Regions from separate parts of the Granulicella sp. WH15 genome, predicted to be linked through region 2. Evidence: riboswitches for the same ligand, from Rfam matches in the RefSeq annotation. Region 2 holds a riboswitch; the other holds the start of a gene.
What was found. A riboswitch is a leader RNA that binds a small molecule or an ion and turns the genes downstream of it on or off. The one in region 2 is predicted to bind cobalamin.

Region 1 (7,663 bases), 2.0 Mb from region 2:
AGACCTGGGTGGTCGCGGGCAGGGCCATGATGAACTCGCGCACGCGGTCGAGGTCGCTGCCGATCGAGAAGCGCAGGCCGTCGTCGATCAGGATGGCGATCTGGGTCTCGGACGGGTCTACCTGAGTAAAGCTCGACACCGGAATGACCCGGCCGTTCAGCTCCAGCTTCAGGTTCGCGGCCGTGGTTACGACCGGAGCCTTGGTATCGACGGTGACCAGTACCTGGGTCGTCGTGGGGCCTTCCTGCGCCTTGAGGGTAGTTCCGAAGTTAGAGGCAAAGGCCACGGCCATCAGGGCGGCGGCAGTGAGGGTCTTCCGGTTTGTCATCATCTTGTTCACCTGTGAAATTAGACGTCGCAACTCGCCGGAAGGACTTCATCCTACTGCCGCCTGACAAAGAAGTGACAATTCTACTCGCCACCGATCCTTATCTTCAGGCCGCTGCGGAAGGTAAACGGCAACCCAGGATACCCTATGGGGCCGATGTGCTGGTTGTTGAGCAGGTTGTCCATCTGGGTGTAGATCGAGACGTGCTTCGTGGCCGCGTAGGTGAATCCGAGGTCCAGCTTGAAGTAGCCGAAGTTCAGATCGCGGTTGGGCAGCAGCAGCGTGTTGCCGGAGACGGTCGTGTCCTCGCCGCCCAGGAAGGTCGAATCGTCCGACCGGCTGGCCAGAGCGCCCCGCAGTGATGTGGTGAACTTCGAGCCGGTGTAATCGACGGCGAAGAAGCCGCTATGCGGAGGCCGACGGAAGGGCCGTGCTCCGACCAGCGGCGAAGACGCGCCGATGGCGATGCCGGGTAGGTTCGGGTTCTCGGTCGGAATGCCCTCTTGCGCGTCGGCGGCATCGCCCGAGAACGAGCGGCTGACGACTGCGTCCAGATAGGTGTAGCCGCCGTGTACGAAGAGGTGCGACTTGGGCTGGTACTGCAACTCCAGCTCCACGCCCTGCGCCCGGAAAGCCAGCGAGTTCAGCTCGGCTCCATAGAAGAAGTCGGGGTCGTTGCTCGGAGTGATCCCGAAGTACTTCTGGATCTCCGGCCCGTTCACGTACTCGAGCTGGTGCGAGAACTGGTTGTGGAAGTAGCCGACCTTGGCGATCAGCTTCTGTCCGAAGATGTTCTGGTCCACGCCGACGTCAAGCGTGCGCGATCGCTCCGGACCCAGCGGGCCGATGTGGTAAGCCGCAATGTCGGCCGCGTCGCCCGAGGTCACAAGCAGCTTGTAGAGGCTCGAGAACTCGGTCGCCAGCGACGGCTCCTGCACGCCGGTGGCGATGTTCGCCCGAATCTTCGTTCCCTTGAACTTGCCCGGCCCGGCGCTGACAGGGATGTAGGCCAGCCCGATGCGCGGTGTTCCTGCTACTCCGAAGAGGTGGTTCTTCTGTACCGATCCGCCGACCGAGTAGAAGAGCCGGTTCTTGATGTCGCCCTGCACCTGCAGGTTGTACTCGAAGTTTGTGCGCTGGATCTGCTCGAACTCGAAGTACGCGGGGATGTTGAAGCTGCCGCGCTCATTCTCATAGCGGAAACCGAAGAGCGCCGTGATCCGGTGCGGGAAGGTGTAGTCCGACTGGTAGTACAGCTCGTCGCGGTTCGAGTCCTGGTCACGGTTGCTGGTGAAGATCTGCGCCTGCCCCGTTGCCGTGTAGCCGTTCGCACCGCGGATTGTGACCACGTTGCCGGTAGACTCGGTGTCCGGCCCGTAAGGTCCGACGAAGCTGGTCAGGATGCCTTGCTGGCCGTAGTAGTCGGCCTGTTCCCGCTTGCGCGCGATACCGTAGCGGACGAGGTTGTGCCAGTTGCCGTGGAAGCGGTTCTCGAGCGTGAACCCGGAGTATAGGTCCTGGTCGGCTTGCTTGCCGTTCTGCGAGAGGCCCTGGAAGTCATACGCGCCGGGCAGGCCGGTGGCGGAGTCCGCGTTGCGCAGCGTGAAGCGGGCCTGGGTGTTGGTGAAGAGGTTGTAGCCCACGTTGATGGCCGAGGTGCCGGAGTGGTAGCGGTCGAGCGGCACTGCGTTCGAGGTGTCGAAGCGCGAGAAGGCTCCGAAGTAGTCCAGCGCCTTGTGCGCGCCGCTCAGTACGGCCTCGTTGCGATAGGTGTGCAGGTTACCCGCGTCTCCCGAGTAGGTAAAGACCGGCCGCAGCGAGCTGCCGCGCGCCGTCGAGAGGCTCACCACCGAGGCCAGCGAGTCGGTGCCGTAGAGTGCGCTGTTGGGCCCGCGATACATCTCGATGGCGGGCGTGGTGGTGCCGCCGGTGGTCAGGCCGGTCGAGCTGACGGTGCCGAAGTCGAAGACGCCGCCGACGTCCTCAGCGGGGATGCCGTCGATCAGGATCTTGTTGGCGTCAGAGTTGGCTCCGCGCACGAAGAGGGAAGTGACGCCGCCGTACTGGCCGGTCTGGACCACGGCCACGCCGGGCGACTGCCGCAGGTCATCGATGATGCCCACGCGGGTGAGCAGGTCGTCCTGTGGGATCAGCGTCACGGCGGAGCTTGCCTGCTGCAATGGCGTCGGGATGCCGGTGGCGGTCACGGTGACCTGCTGGGTCAGCGAGGCCGGGTCGAGTACGATCCGGCGCGTCACCACGGCGGTGCGGCCGCCGTAGAAGTCCGGCGCGATGTTGGGCGCGAAGGTGTCCGAGGTGGTCAGGAGGACGAACCGGCCGGGGACGGCGGTGCGGATTTCGTAGCTGCCGTCGATTCCGGAGGCGGTGACGGCGACGCTCTGCTTGCCTTGGATGAGCGAGATGCGCGCGCCTGCGACGGGACGGCCCTGGGGATCGGTAACGGTGCCGCGGACCACGACGGCATGGGCTGCGATGGTCAGACTGGTGGAGGCAAACAGGCAAGCAAGACTTCGGGCCGCGGTGCGGCCAAGAGGTGAGGACATGATATGGCTCCTACGCTCCCCCCCGGGAACGTGGTTGCTGTGACGCATACGGAACCGGTCTCCTGACTTGCGCGATCTTCGATGCGTGGCCGTCGTTGGGATCGGCTCTCTTCCCAGCGTCAAAGCGCCAGTGGGAGGATCCAGGCCGCATCTCACCCGTGTCTTGACGGGCGTGCGCTTCACAGTTGCGGGGCAGTGGCGGAGTCTCACCGCGCTTCCCGAACATTCCATTGCGGGACAAAAAAGGAATAAGGACGAAGATCGAAGGGCAGATCATCGCAGGACTCGGTGAGTCTTTAGTTCTAAGCGAATGGGAGGGGTAAGTCAAAGAATCCTTGATAATGAAGCAGGGAAGCCATGATCCACAATGGTCCGGCGAACTGAACCCGCTCTCGATGTGTCATCCTGACCAAAGCGACTCATGCGACTGACCCTCTGGCTCTCCCTCTTCGCGCTTTCGATCCTCTCCGCCACACGCGGTGCGGTGACGACCCTGCTGCCGTCGCCGCTACCCACGGCGTTGCAGCAGGCGCTGCACTTTCTAGTCCTCACCTTCCTCTTCTCGCTGCCCGCCATCACGCAGCTCAAGGCCGCCATCACCCGGCCGATGGTTCTCTCGATGGCGCTGCTCTTCCCGCTGCCGATCATCATGAGTGTTCTCGCTGAGGGCCACGTCAGCTCCCACCTGCAGGTGGTGGTCTTCGCGCTGCTGCCCGTGGTCATCGTGCTGGCCGTCGCCCATAGGACTGCCTCGTTCGGCCCTGAGACCGAAGGCCGCCGTCTGCTCGTCCCGGCCATCGCCGGAGCCGCCGGAACTTTGGTGCTGCTTCCGCTCGGCCTGCCATCCTCCGGCCTCTCGAGGGCGCTCCTCGGGCTGCTTGTCGTCTCCGCCGTGGCCTCGGCGCTGGCTGGCATTCGTCTCCATAGCCTGCTGGCTCCGGTCAAGATCGTTCCTGCCGCCGCTGTCGTCAGTGGCACGTCGACTCTGCTTCTGGCGGCCTTCACTTTGGCTGGCGTTGCCCGGTACCCCATCGGGCTCCGGCTCAGCGCGCTGGTTCCCGACGCGCTCCTCACTCTCGGTCTCGACGCGCCCATCCTGCTGCTGACGCTCTGGCTGCTGCGCGAGATGCACCCTATCCCCTTCGCCGCGCGCTACCTATTGATCCCGCTCTTCTCCATCCTCGCGGCCATCCTCTTGCTGCACCCTCTCACCACGCCCATCATGCTCGGCGGACTCGCTCTGATGGCCGGTGCGGCGCTCTGGCTGCTGCTGGCGAAGCCCCCCGAAGCTGCCTAGCCAATCCCATTTGCACCGCCATACCCGTTACACTCACACGTATGGCAGCCTCCATGTACATCGTGGTCGAAGGCGAGGACCCCGGCTTCGATATCTTCGTGAACGGTCGCTCCATCGCCCGGCATGAGGACGCGCTCGAACGTCTGGCGCTCTCGCTCGGCGTGCGTCCGCTGATCGAGTTTTTCTCCGCCGATGAGAATTCGATGTCGCTGCTGATCGAAGAGGGAGCAGGGAACTCCGAGCTGCTCAAGCGGCTGCCCCCGCCGCAGTGGTACACGGGCGCGGCTGGACTTGAGACGGTGAACGCGCTGCTCGACGCGCTGAGTGAAGAGCCACATCAGCTCGGGACTGAAGGGCCGCAGGTGCTTGAGGAACTGGAAGAGTATGCGCGGGTGCTCATCAAGACCGAGGCGCGCAACCTGCGCTGGCACCTGGCGGTGAGCTGGAGATAAAACGCCCTAACGCCAAGCGGCACTTCGTGCGGTACTCGGCTTCGCGTGGTCCTCCCGCTGGTCGGAAATAGGAATCTTTGCTGCCGACCAGCGGGAGAACCCATGCCGATAACTTACCCATACCGCCCCGAGAACGGTACGAAGTACCTATGCGGAAAGGTCGCCTTCGCCCAGTCGCCGATGGAAGAAGTTGAAGACCAGTCCCATCATCGCGTGCGCGTGCTCGGGATCGTAGCGAACGCCTTCATCCCGCAGGAACGCATGAGCCCCGTTGACCTCATGCCAGTTGATCTTCGTATTCAACTCCGTTAACCGCGTCAGCAGCTTCAAACGGCCCTCGGCGGGCACGTGCGGGTCTTGCCGTCCCCACACCATCATCAGCTCGCCCTTGATCTCGCCCGCCCGCGCTTGCGAGTCGTCGTGCTTGCCCTCGCCCAGAGTGCCGGAGTGGATATCCGTGGCGTAGAAGCAGACTGTTCCCGCGACATCCGGATTGAACGCCGCGCGGAACGCTAGGTGTCCGCCCATGCAGATACCCATCGCGCCCAGCTTGCCGGTGCAGTCCGGCCTCGTCTTCAGGTAGTCCAGAATCACGCGCGCATCGGCGTCATACCCGGCGACGGGCTTGGCCGTCTTCAGGAAGTTGCCGCGATCTGAACCCGCTTGGTCGTACTTTAGAACCGTACCCGCCGGTTCGAACTCGTGGTAAACCTCGGGCATCGCGACGACGTACCCGTGACCCGCCAGCATGGCCGCCGTGCGACGGATCGGGCCGGTCACCTGAAAGATCTCCGAGAAGAAGAGAATGCCGGGATATTTACCCGGCGCGGCTGGCCGGACGATGTGCGTCCGCATGGTGCCAGAAGGGGTTTCCAGATCAATGTGCTCGTTGTCGATGATGATCATGTCGAAGATTCTACTCCCGGATACGGCGCAGATTGATGTGCCTGGAAAACTCCGCCGGATGTAACGCCGCTGCAATACATGCGAGGCCATCGAGTAGGTTGAATGCCGGTGTATTCAAGAACTCATCGGGGATGCAGAATACCCTTCCGCTGCGCACCGCACGCATCTGCCGCCAGCCGCGCTGCTCGATCACTCGCTCCAGCGGCACGCGATCACCGGCTCCGCACCAGGCAAAGAGCAGCACATCCGGGTCTGCCGCCGCGATGGTATCCGCAGTAGTATGGCCTCCGGGCGTGCCGACAAACTGCCCGCCTGCCGCGTCGATCAGCTCCGCCACCCAAGCCTGCGAGTGGATCAGCGGCTTGCCCCACTCTTCGCAGTAGACCGTCTGCCGTGCCGGCGCAGCCGTACGCGTCCGCGTCTCAGCCACAGCCGACTTCATCTCCCCGATCATCGCCTCGGCCCGGTCCACAGCCTCTACCTGCCGCGCGATCAGGCGCATATCGCGATAGACGTCCGCGAGCTGATGCGGTGCGAGCGCAAGCACCGGAATGCCGGTCTTGAGGATCGCCGCCAGCGACTCCATGCGGTAGGGAACCGATGCGATCACCAGATCGGGTTTAGCTTCGAGCAGGCGATCCAGGTTCCCCGGCTTGTCGAACGACCAGCTATCGTCCAGCACGGGCGGGGCCAGAGCGGCCAGCTCCGGCACCGCTTCCACGCAGTACTTCGTCACTGCGCACAGCGTGTCCAGCCGCCCCAGCCGGGCCACGGTGATCGCTACCGAAGGCTGCAAACTGGCGATTCGCATGGCTTAGAGATCGTCGTCGGGAGTTCCAGAAGGCGAGCCGTTCGGATGCGCCTTCTGCTGCAGCATCATGCGGTGATGCTCCCGGCGTCTGTGGATGTAGCCTGTGATATCCGGCGCAAACTCCAGCAGTTGCGCGCCCACCGCACCCTCCGCCGTCACGGTCAGGCCGTTCGAGAAGACCAGCCCGATCCCGCGCTGCTCCGACGGGTAGTAGATGTTCGAGATGCCGCCCGCGATCAGGTTGCCCGCGACGTTCGATATGTTGAACTGCCGCTGGCCGTTGTCGCCCCGGCAGATGATGGTCGAGAGCGCGGAGTAGAGGATACGGCTCTTGATCGAGCCGGTGGCCTTGCGGTAGTAGCGCGGGTCCTGGTGCAAGATCACCGGCAGAATGGCGTTGCCCCAGAGCGCGCCGTCCACGTTATCGGCATAGGCGGTGCCGAAGCGGTAGAAGTAGCCGCTCGCCCCCCAGCCGTAGCCCTGGTTCGGAGGGCTCAGCTCGCCGAAGCCCGCGACCACGAAGGCGATGGCGAAGGTGTAGGGATCGGTCGTGGTATGGAAGACCACCTCGAACTTCTGCCTGGGGCTGAGCGGCGGCGGCAGGCCCCCGATCACAGTGTTGAAGTTGGGGATGATGCCGAAGTTGCGCTGGTGAACCTGCCGGTCTACCTGGGCTTCTCCCTCGAGGCGTTCACGATCCTTGCGCTGTTCGTCGGTCTCCTGAGTCGTTTGCGAAGAGCTCTGGAGGGTATCGAGCAGGGAAGAGGGCGCGTCCGGCAGGCTGCTCGAGGACGCGATTGCTGCCGGAAGGTATGAGGTTCGCAGAGCCCCCAAAGGGGCTGTCGGAGGGGCGGATGCAAGCTGAAAGGGGGCCTGTCCGAAGGCGCTGGCGGAGCTCAACGCGGCGAGGAAGAACGCTGTCGGCAGCGCAGAGGTAGGGAAAAGAGTCACTGTTCTATTGTAGTCATTGTGAATTTGCGAAGCGGATAAAACAAGAGGGAGTGAGTCAATTTGAACCTCCAGCCTTAACGCCTCCCTTTCATGCGAGGACACGCGCGGTCACCTGGTATTGGGCGAAGCGATACCAATGTGCCCCACGATAGCTACAGAGAGGTCACGCACAGGAGAATCATCCTCATTGGAGAGCACTACGATCAGCATGTGTTGATCTGGGTAGCGAGCCTCAAATGCTGCATACCCGGGATCGCCGCCTTCATGGTAGATCCGCCGCACGGGCAGCGCGTCGATAAACCATCCAAAGCCGTAGTTTCCGGGAGGATGGATGGAGAACATCTGGCCCAGGCT
Region 2 (7,663 bases):
CGCGTGGAAGTAAATCTCCTCCTGAATCTTCGTCGAGAGCGCCTGCGCCTCGGCGGAGTCAAAGGGAAGATGAAGCTGGAAGAACACATCCTGCAAGCCCATGATGCCAAGCCCGATGGGCCGCCACTGCACGTTCGATCCAGCAGCCTGCGCGATGGGGTAGTAGTTGATGTCGATCACGCGATCGAGCATCGGAACCGCCGTGCGCACGGTCGCGCCGAGCTTCTCGAAGTCGAAGCTGGCGTTGCCGTTCTCATCCGCAATGACGTGCCGCGCCAAGTTGATCGACCCCAGGTTGCACACGGCAGTCTGGTCGTTCGAGGTCACCTCGGTGATCTCAGTGCAGAGGTTCGACAGGTGCACCACATTGCCCGGCTTGCCGGTCTGGTTGCACTTCAGGTTGGTAGCGTCCTTGAAGGTCATCCAGCCGTTGCCGGTCTCGGCCAGCGAGCGCATCATGCGCGCATACAGCTCACGCGCCTTGATCTGGCGATGGTAAAGCTTATCCGCCTCGGCCTTCTCGTAGGCCAGGGTAAACTCCTCGCCATAGAGATCGGGCAACTGCGGCACGTCCTTCGGATCGAAGAGCGACCACATGCCGTCAGCCTCAGCACGCTGCATAAAGAGGTCGGGAATCCAGTTAGCGAGGTTCAGGTTATACGTACGCCGCGAGAGGTCTCCGGTGTTCTCACGCAGCTCGAGGAACGACTCGATATCCGCATGCCACGGCTCCAGATAAACGCAGCAAGCACCCTTGCGCTTACCGCCCTGATTGACGGCAGCAACGGAGCTATCCAGCGTCCGCAGCCACGGCACAATGCCGTTCGAAAGCCCATTGGTAGCGCGGATCAGCGATCCCTCCGAGCGCACGCGATGAAAGGCCAGCCCGATGCCGCCCGAGAACTTCGAAAGCATGGCGACGTTCTTATACGTGTCGTAGATGCTCTCGAGCGAGTCCGTCGGCGAGTCGTGCAGATAGCACGAGGACATCTGCGCGTGCTTGGTGCCGGAGTTGAAGAGCGTCGGCGACGAGGGCATGTAGTCGAGCGACGCGATCAGCCGATAGAACTCGATGGCCTCATGCGCCGTGCCCGCCAGCCCGCACGCCACGCGCAGAAAGAAGTGCTGCGGCGTCTCGATCACGCTACGTGAGATCGGATCACGCAGTAGATAGCGGTCATATACCGTGCGCAGCCCAAAGTACTCGAAGCGGTCGGAAAAGGTCTCATCGACGGCGTGGTTCAGCTTGCGCGCGTGGGTCTGGACGAACTCGGCGGTGGCCTTTGAGACCACACCCTCCTGGTGCCCATATGCGATGGCCTGCGAGAACGAGTGCAGGTTCAGCGCCGAGACCTCTTTGACGATGGTGGCGAGCAGCAGCCGCGCCGCCAGCCGCGAGTACTGCGGCTCCTCGGCGATCAGAGAGGCGGCCGTATCAATGGAGATGGTGTCGAGTTCGCGCGTGGTGGCCCCGTCATACAGGCCGCCGATGGTCTTCGATGCAACGCGGATCGCATCGACATGAGTCAGCCCGTAGGACGAGCGTTGTACAGCGCGGACGATCTTGTTGACGTCCACTGGTTCGAGCGCGCCGTTGCGCTTGCGAACGTGCATGATGGGCGTCTCCTCGCGGGCGGGGAATCCGGGCGCGAGATCGGAGAGGCTGGTCTGGATGTGGGTCGAATCGGAGGTCGAGTTTGCGAAAGTGGCCATGGATAATCTCCTTGGCCTCGGGAAGCTTGCGAAGAGACAACGGACCACCTCCGGGGAGCGAGGAACAAACGGGCCACTGCCGCCTCGCCTCTCCTCGGAGGCGCGAGCAAATGTATCCGTGGCAGGTCTTCGGACTTCGCAGGATCAACCCTACCGGCCTGACTTCCCAGAGCGTCGCTCCAGTGCCACCCAGGCTTTCGTACCTGCTTACCGCTGCGGGACAGCTCCGGACTCTCACCGGATTCCCTTTTCACCCCAAGCCGTCTGGTTTGGAGAACCACGAATAAACCTACCCTATCTTGCGCTGTGCGCCACGGCAAGCGCTATATCTAGATGTGATGTGGAAAAGTAACCAACGTCGCGTGGTTACAGGGTTACCTAAGTCGATAATGACTCCGCAGACACAGCTTTTTGACCACCACTTGTCCTCCCATGATCGCTGTTGCTTGTTTCCGTCGTTGCAGTTGCTTGTTTTTTTGTTGTCATTCAGGAGCGAAGCGGAGGAATCTGCTTTCGTCTTTGCCATTGCTTGTGTTGTTGTTGCTTCTGGGGTAGGTCCGGGCTTTAATCCGGACATCAAAACCAGCCACAGAAGCGGGCTTTAGCCCCCGAGGTATGCTTTCTTCACCTTGACCTAAGCCCTCGGGGTGCCTCCCAAAAGCGCTGAAGGCCCGACCTATCCCTGCCACAACCTTGTCCTGCGGACGGGCCTCCTACGCGGATGGCGGTTTTACTGCTTCGCGTGGCCCTCACGCTGGTCGGGAACAAGATCCCTCCATCCCATCCCAGGGCTGTACGAAGGTAGGATAGATATGTGCAGGTGCAGGGCGCGGGAGCGTCCTGCCCATGGGAAGCCGGTGGAACTCCGGCACTGTCCCGCAGCGGTAATGGGAACGAACAGCATACGGTCCTCCGCGGACCACGCACTGCCTCCACCTCGGAGGTGGGAAGCGATGCCAAGTAGGCGGCCCTAAGTCCGAACACCAGCCTGCCGCCACCACCGTGGAGGAGCGCCCGCGCTCCCACCATGGCTGCGCTGGAGAGCACCGGCCTCGTGGATTGGGTCTGGCTTTCATCTGTCCGCTGACGACGTGCGCCCCACGCGCGAGCGTCCTCGTACACCTGCGCAGTGGTGGTTCCTTCGATACGCACGAGAGAGGAACCGCACCATGAGCACCAACACACCTTCGATACCAACTGCCGTCCTTGGCTTCCCGCGCATCGGACGCCAGCGTGAGCTGAAGTTTGCCCTCGAGAGCTTCTGGAAGGGCACCACCTCCGAGGCCGACCTGCTGGCCGTCGCGCACAGCCTGCGCGAGCGCCACTGGCTGCAACAGCGGGCGGCGGGCATCACCTTCATCCCCTCCAACGACTTCTCGCTCTACGACCAGGTGCTCGACGCACTGGTGTTGGTAGGAGCCACCCCAACCCGCTTCGGCAGCGGAGAAGTGACGTTGCAACGCTACTTCGCCATGGCCCGCAACAGCAGCGAGCAGACCGCGATGGAGATGACCAAGTGGTTCGACACCAACTACCACTACCTGGTCCCGGAGTGGTCTGCCGACCTGACCTTCGCGGTCGACACGCGCAAACTGCTCGCTGAGTTCCAGCAGGCCAAGGCTCTGGGCATCGTCACGCGCCCCGTGCTCATCGGCCCCGTGACTCTGTTGAAACTGGGCAAGTCCATAGATGGTTCCGATTCTCTGGCGCTATTGCCCAAGCTGGTAGCGGCCTACAGCGCGATCCTTGCCGAACTTGCCAACGCCGGAGCCGAGTGGGTCCAGATCGACGAGCCATCGCTGGTCACTGACCTGCCCGAGGCTTACGTTGAGGCCTATCGCACAGCCTACGCAGAGCTGACCAAGTCTCCAATCAAGCTGATGCTGACCACTTACTTCGGAGCACTTGACGAGAACCTTGCCCTGGCGACCTCTCTCGGCGCCGCCGGTCTGCACATCGACGCGGTACGAGCACCGGGCCAGGTAGAGGCGGTCGCCGCCTCGCTCCAGCCGGGTCAGATACTCTCGCTCGGCTGCGTGGACGGCCGCAATATCTGGCTCTCGAATCTCGAGGCGCTTGACAAGCTGATCTATAGACTGACCGGTCGGTTGGAATCCGGCCGTCTTCAACTGGCTACCTCTTGCTCGCTGCTGCACTCGCCGTACGACACCGCCGACGAGACCAAACTCGATCCACGAATCCAGTCGTGGCTCGCGTTCTCTCAGCAGAAGCTCGAAGAACTCGCAGCACTCTCCGCAGGGACGCAGGCAGCGCCTGAAGCTTTCGCGCAGAGCGCCCGCCGCATCGCCGACCGGGCCAGCGCCGAGAGCAGCTTCGACCCCACCGTGCGTGCATCGGTCGCTTCATTGGAGGAGCAGCACTTCCAGCGGCTCTCTTCCTACCCGGAGCGCGCCAAGGTGCAGCGCAATGAACTCAAGCTACCCCTGCTCCCCACCACCACCATTGGCTCCTTCCCCCAGACCGCGGAGGTACGACAGAAGCGCGCCGCGCACCGCAAGGGCCACCTGGACGATGCCGCCTACGAGCAGTTCCTGCGCGAGCAGACCGAGGACTGCATTCGCCGTCAGGAGCGGCTCGGCCTCGACGTGCTGGTCCACGGCGAGTTCGAGCGCAACGACATGGTCGAGTACTTCGGCGAGCACCTGAAGGGCTTCGCCTTCACGCAGAACGGCTGGGTCCAGAGCTACGGCTCGCGCTGCGTCAAGCCGCCGGTCATCTACGGCGACGTCTCGCGCCCCGAGGCTATCACGGTCGGCTGGTCGAGCTACGCGCAGTCCCTGACCACGCGGCACATGAAGGGGATGCTCACCGGCCCGATCACGATCCTCCAGTGGTCCTTCGTCCGCAACGACATTCCCGAGCGCGACACTGCGTTCCAGATCGCACGTGCCCTGCGCGATGAGGTCTGCGATCTCGAGCAGGCGGGCATCCGCATCATCCAGGTGGACGAGCCTGCACTGCGAGAGGGCCTGCCGCTGCGCAACGCCGATTGGGAAGCTTACCTGACCTGGGCAACCGAGGCCTTCCGACTTGCAACCTCGGGTGTTACAGATGCCACGCAGATCCATACCCACATGTGCTACTGCGAGTTCGAGGACGTGCTCCCCGCCATCGCCGCGCTCGATGCGGACGTCATCTCGATGGAGTCCGCGCGCTCGCGCATGGAGATGCTGGAGGCATTTGGACGCGAGGGCTACCCCAACGAAATCGGCCCCGGCGTCTACGACATCCACTCGCCGCGCGTGCCTAGCGCGGAGGAGATGCAGCAGCTCCTGAAGCTCGCGCTCGAGGTACTACGGATCGACCAGGTCTGGGTCAACCCCGACTGCGGCCTGAAGACTCGAGGCTGGCCGGAGGTCGAGCGCGCGTTGACCAACCTATGCGAAGCCGCACGAGCGACCCGCGCTGCACTCAACCTGTAGCTATAACACTCCGTGGCTGGCGCAACAGCCAGCCACGGAGCCACGCATCATCGAGGCTGCGCGTAGTATCCATCGCGCGTTCGAGCAATCAGCCCAGGCTTATCCAGCTTGATCTCGATATGGTGATACTCGTTCGGCTTCTCAGAGACCACCGCGTCGAAGTCGATCTCGTACCAGGCATCGAGATCCTCAAGCGACTGCTTCAGCAGGCCCGCCGTATCGCTGCTCGACTCGAAGGTAAGCCCGCCGCTCTGGATCGCCAGCACCTGCAACCCAAGATCGCCGAGGTCGACCTGCGATGGTTTGCTGATGCCCTTCAAAAAAGTCTGGTAGTAGTTCGAGCGCAGCAGCCCCTCGGATGCACCGATGGGGTTGATGTTGTAGAGCGTCAGGTTCGCCTCCCGCATCTCGGTGGAGTACGCGACCACATCGCCGAAGACCCCCTGTTGCTGCTTCGCATTCAACTCGATGCGCGGGCCTGAGAGCAGCGCCCAGCCCGGCGAGATCCAGAGCAGCGCCTTGCGCCCAGGGAGCGTCGCCGCATAGTTCGTAAGCTGACGAACAGCCAGGGTCGAGATCTGCAGCCGATCGTTCGCGCCGTAGATGCCGGTAGAGCGCGTCAACTCGCGCAGCCCGATCTCGTAGTGGCCCAGCGCATCGGCCAACGCATTGCCGTCGCGCGAGAACGCGGGCTGCATCTGCACGCCCTTGTCGGTCAACACGGCGACCGCCGTTGGATGCGTCAGGTGCCCGCCGTTGCTGCGCAAGAACTTCTGCGCCTCATCCCGCTCGTAGGCCACGGTCGTGAACCGTGTGTTGAGCGCATCGATCAGCAGGATTACCCGCGTCGGCGCATCGCTCCCGCGAACGGCCTTGAAGGCCGTGATGGGTCGGGGCAACTTATTGTCGATCAGGGTAAAGTCCTGCTGCTGCAAGTCCGCAACCGGCGGTCCGGCCTTGGTCCCGGACCCGGACCGAACGACTACGTTAAGATGAATGCTTCGAGACTTCCCCGTCTCGGGCGTCTGTTGCGCCGAAGCAGTGCAGAGAGCCGGTAGGAGAGCTGCGAGAAACAAACAGACGCGCATCTTAGTAGACATGAATTTAATCCGATCGGCGGTAAAGATAACCATGCGCATGATTCAGATGGCTCTTATGTTGGCGATGCTCTGTACCTCTTCCATCCTATACGCCGTGCAGGCGCCCACGGCCGCGGCCGCTCCACTCACCCCGTCCGAGCTGCTGAAGCCCTCGCTCGACATGTTGCAGCAGACGGTCGGCGAGCTGCGGCTGGAGAAGTGGAAGGGCGGCACGGTCCGCCAGGAGGCTGCATCGAACATCCAGTCCATCCAGCACGATCTTCAGGCCAACCTGCCGTCGCTGCTGGCCGACGCCGATGCGGCTCCCCAATCGCTGCGCAGTGCATTGCCGCTGCTGCGCAATCTCAATGCGCTCTACGACGTGGTGCTCCGTGTGAACGAGGCGGCGCGGGTCTCGGCTCCGCGCGAGCAGATTGAGCTGCTCGCGCAGACGATGGCGAGCCTCGACGGAGCGCGCCGCACGCTGGCCGATAACGCGCAGGAGACAGCCGTTGAGCAGGAGAAGCAGCTCGCCGATCAGCAGCGGGCTCTGCGCGCGCAGGCCGCGGCTCCGCCGCCTGTTGTGTGCGCCCCGGCGGAGCCTGCCCCGTCGCGGGTTGCGCCGAAGAAGAAGCGCAAGGTTGTGCCGAAGACTGCTCCGAAGGCGACGCCCGCGCCAGCCGCCGCCAAGTGACAGGTTGCTTCCGATAGGTTGGGCCACAAGAGCGCCAACATCGTGTCCTATGCCAGCCTGGGGCAAGGCGCCGGGTAGTTGTGCGTGCGGATGAGGGCCGAAGCCCCCGCTCTATCGACTCTCCCTCCGAGTTCAAAGCCAAGACCTATCCGGAAGCACCTCGCGTCGCTAAGGAAGCGCGTTTAATACGGGAGACCACATACGGCTTCTGAACAGCGCGCTGGCGTCGTGATTAAAACATGCGACGAATAATATCGGATTTGAAGGTGTTCCTTCCAGAACGCGCGATTTTCTTCCCTGAAAAATCAAATAAATGCGCTCGATAAGCTCCTAGTTTTCATATCTTGACGCGGTCATTGCACTATTTGCACACTCCCCAAAAAAACTTGTTGACAAGCTTACTCCCAGTCTTCTACAAGTGCTCGCGCAAATAATTCGCGTCGCATAGGAATCGAAGCGGAAAAGCGATCTCTCAGCCGGAAGGGGCAGGATCGCAGGATGGCTTCATTTGTATCGGCCTTCGTTAGCAGCGGTATGGGAGGGACGCAAAACCTCGTCTCTGGATTTCGTTTTCGCAGCACATCGCGGCCAGCAATTGCTTGACCGGACGCGGTGAATAAAGAAGAAAAGATCCTTCGGGACACCAAACGGGTTCGCATGGCGACTGAGCAGACTTGCGTCTGACGGAAGACCTGCGTCCTTCATCAAGCCGTTCGGCAGTTACCCAAGGATCT

Region 1: another riboswitch for cobalamin. It lies ahead of FTO74_RS11660 (TonB-dependent receptor); the one in region 2 lies ahead of metE (5-methyltetrahydropteroyltriglutamate--homocysteine S-methyltransferase).

The regions. Positions count from the first base shown of each region.
Region 1 is NZ_CP042596.1:2,789,953-2,797,615, reverse strand. Features, by position in the region: gene FTO74_RS11665 (hypothetical protein) at 1-331, opposite strand, end outside; gene FTO74_RS11660 (TonB-dependent receptor) at 412-2,892, opposite strand; cobalamin riboswitch at 2,927-3,161, opposite strand; gene FTO74_RS11655 (hypothetical protein) at 3,314-4,189, shown strand; gene FTO74_RS11650 (hypothetical protein) at 4,231-4,641, shown strand; gene FTO74_RS11645 (dienelactone hydrolase family protein) at 4,789-5,547, opposite strand; gene FTO74_RS11640 (ABC transporter substrate-binding protein) at 5,558-6,358, opposite strand; gene FTO74_RS11635 (hypothetical protein) at 6,362-7,309, opposite strand; gene FTO74_RS11630 (serine hydrolase domain-containing protein) at 7,418-7,663, opposite strand, start outside.
Region 2 is NZ_CP042596.1:822,906-830,568, forward strand. Features, by position in the region: gene FTO74_RS03625 (ribonucleoside-diphosphate reductase subunit alpha) at 1-1,713, opposite strand, end outside; cobalamin riboswitch at 1,816-2,010, opposite strand; cobalamin riboswitch at 2,515-2,720, shown strand; gene metE (5-methyltetrahydropteroyltriglutamate--homocysteine S-methyltransferase) at 2,883-5,156, shown strand; gene FTO74_RS03635 (VWA domain-containing protein) at 5,204-6,256, opposite strand; gene FTO74_RS03640 (hypothetical protein) at 6,288-6,929, shown strand.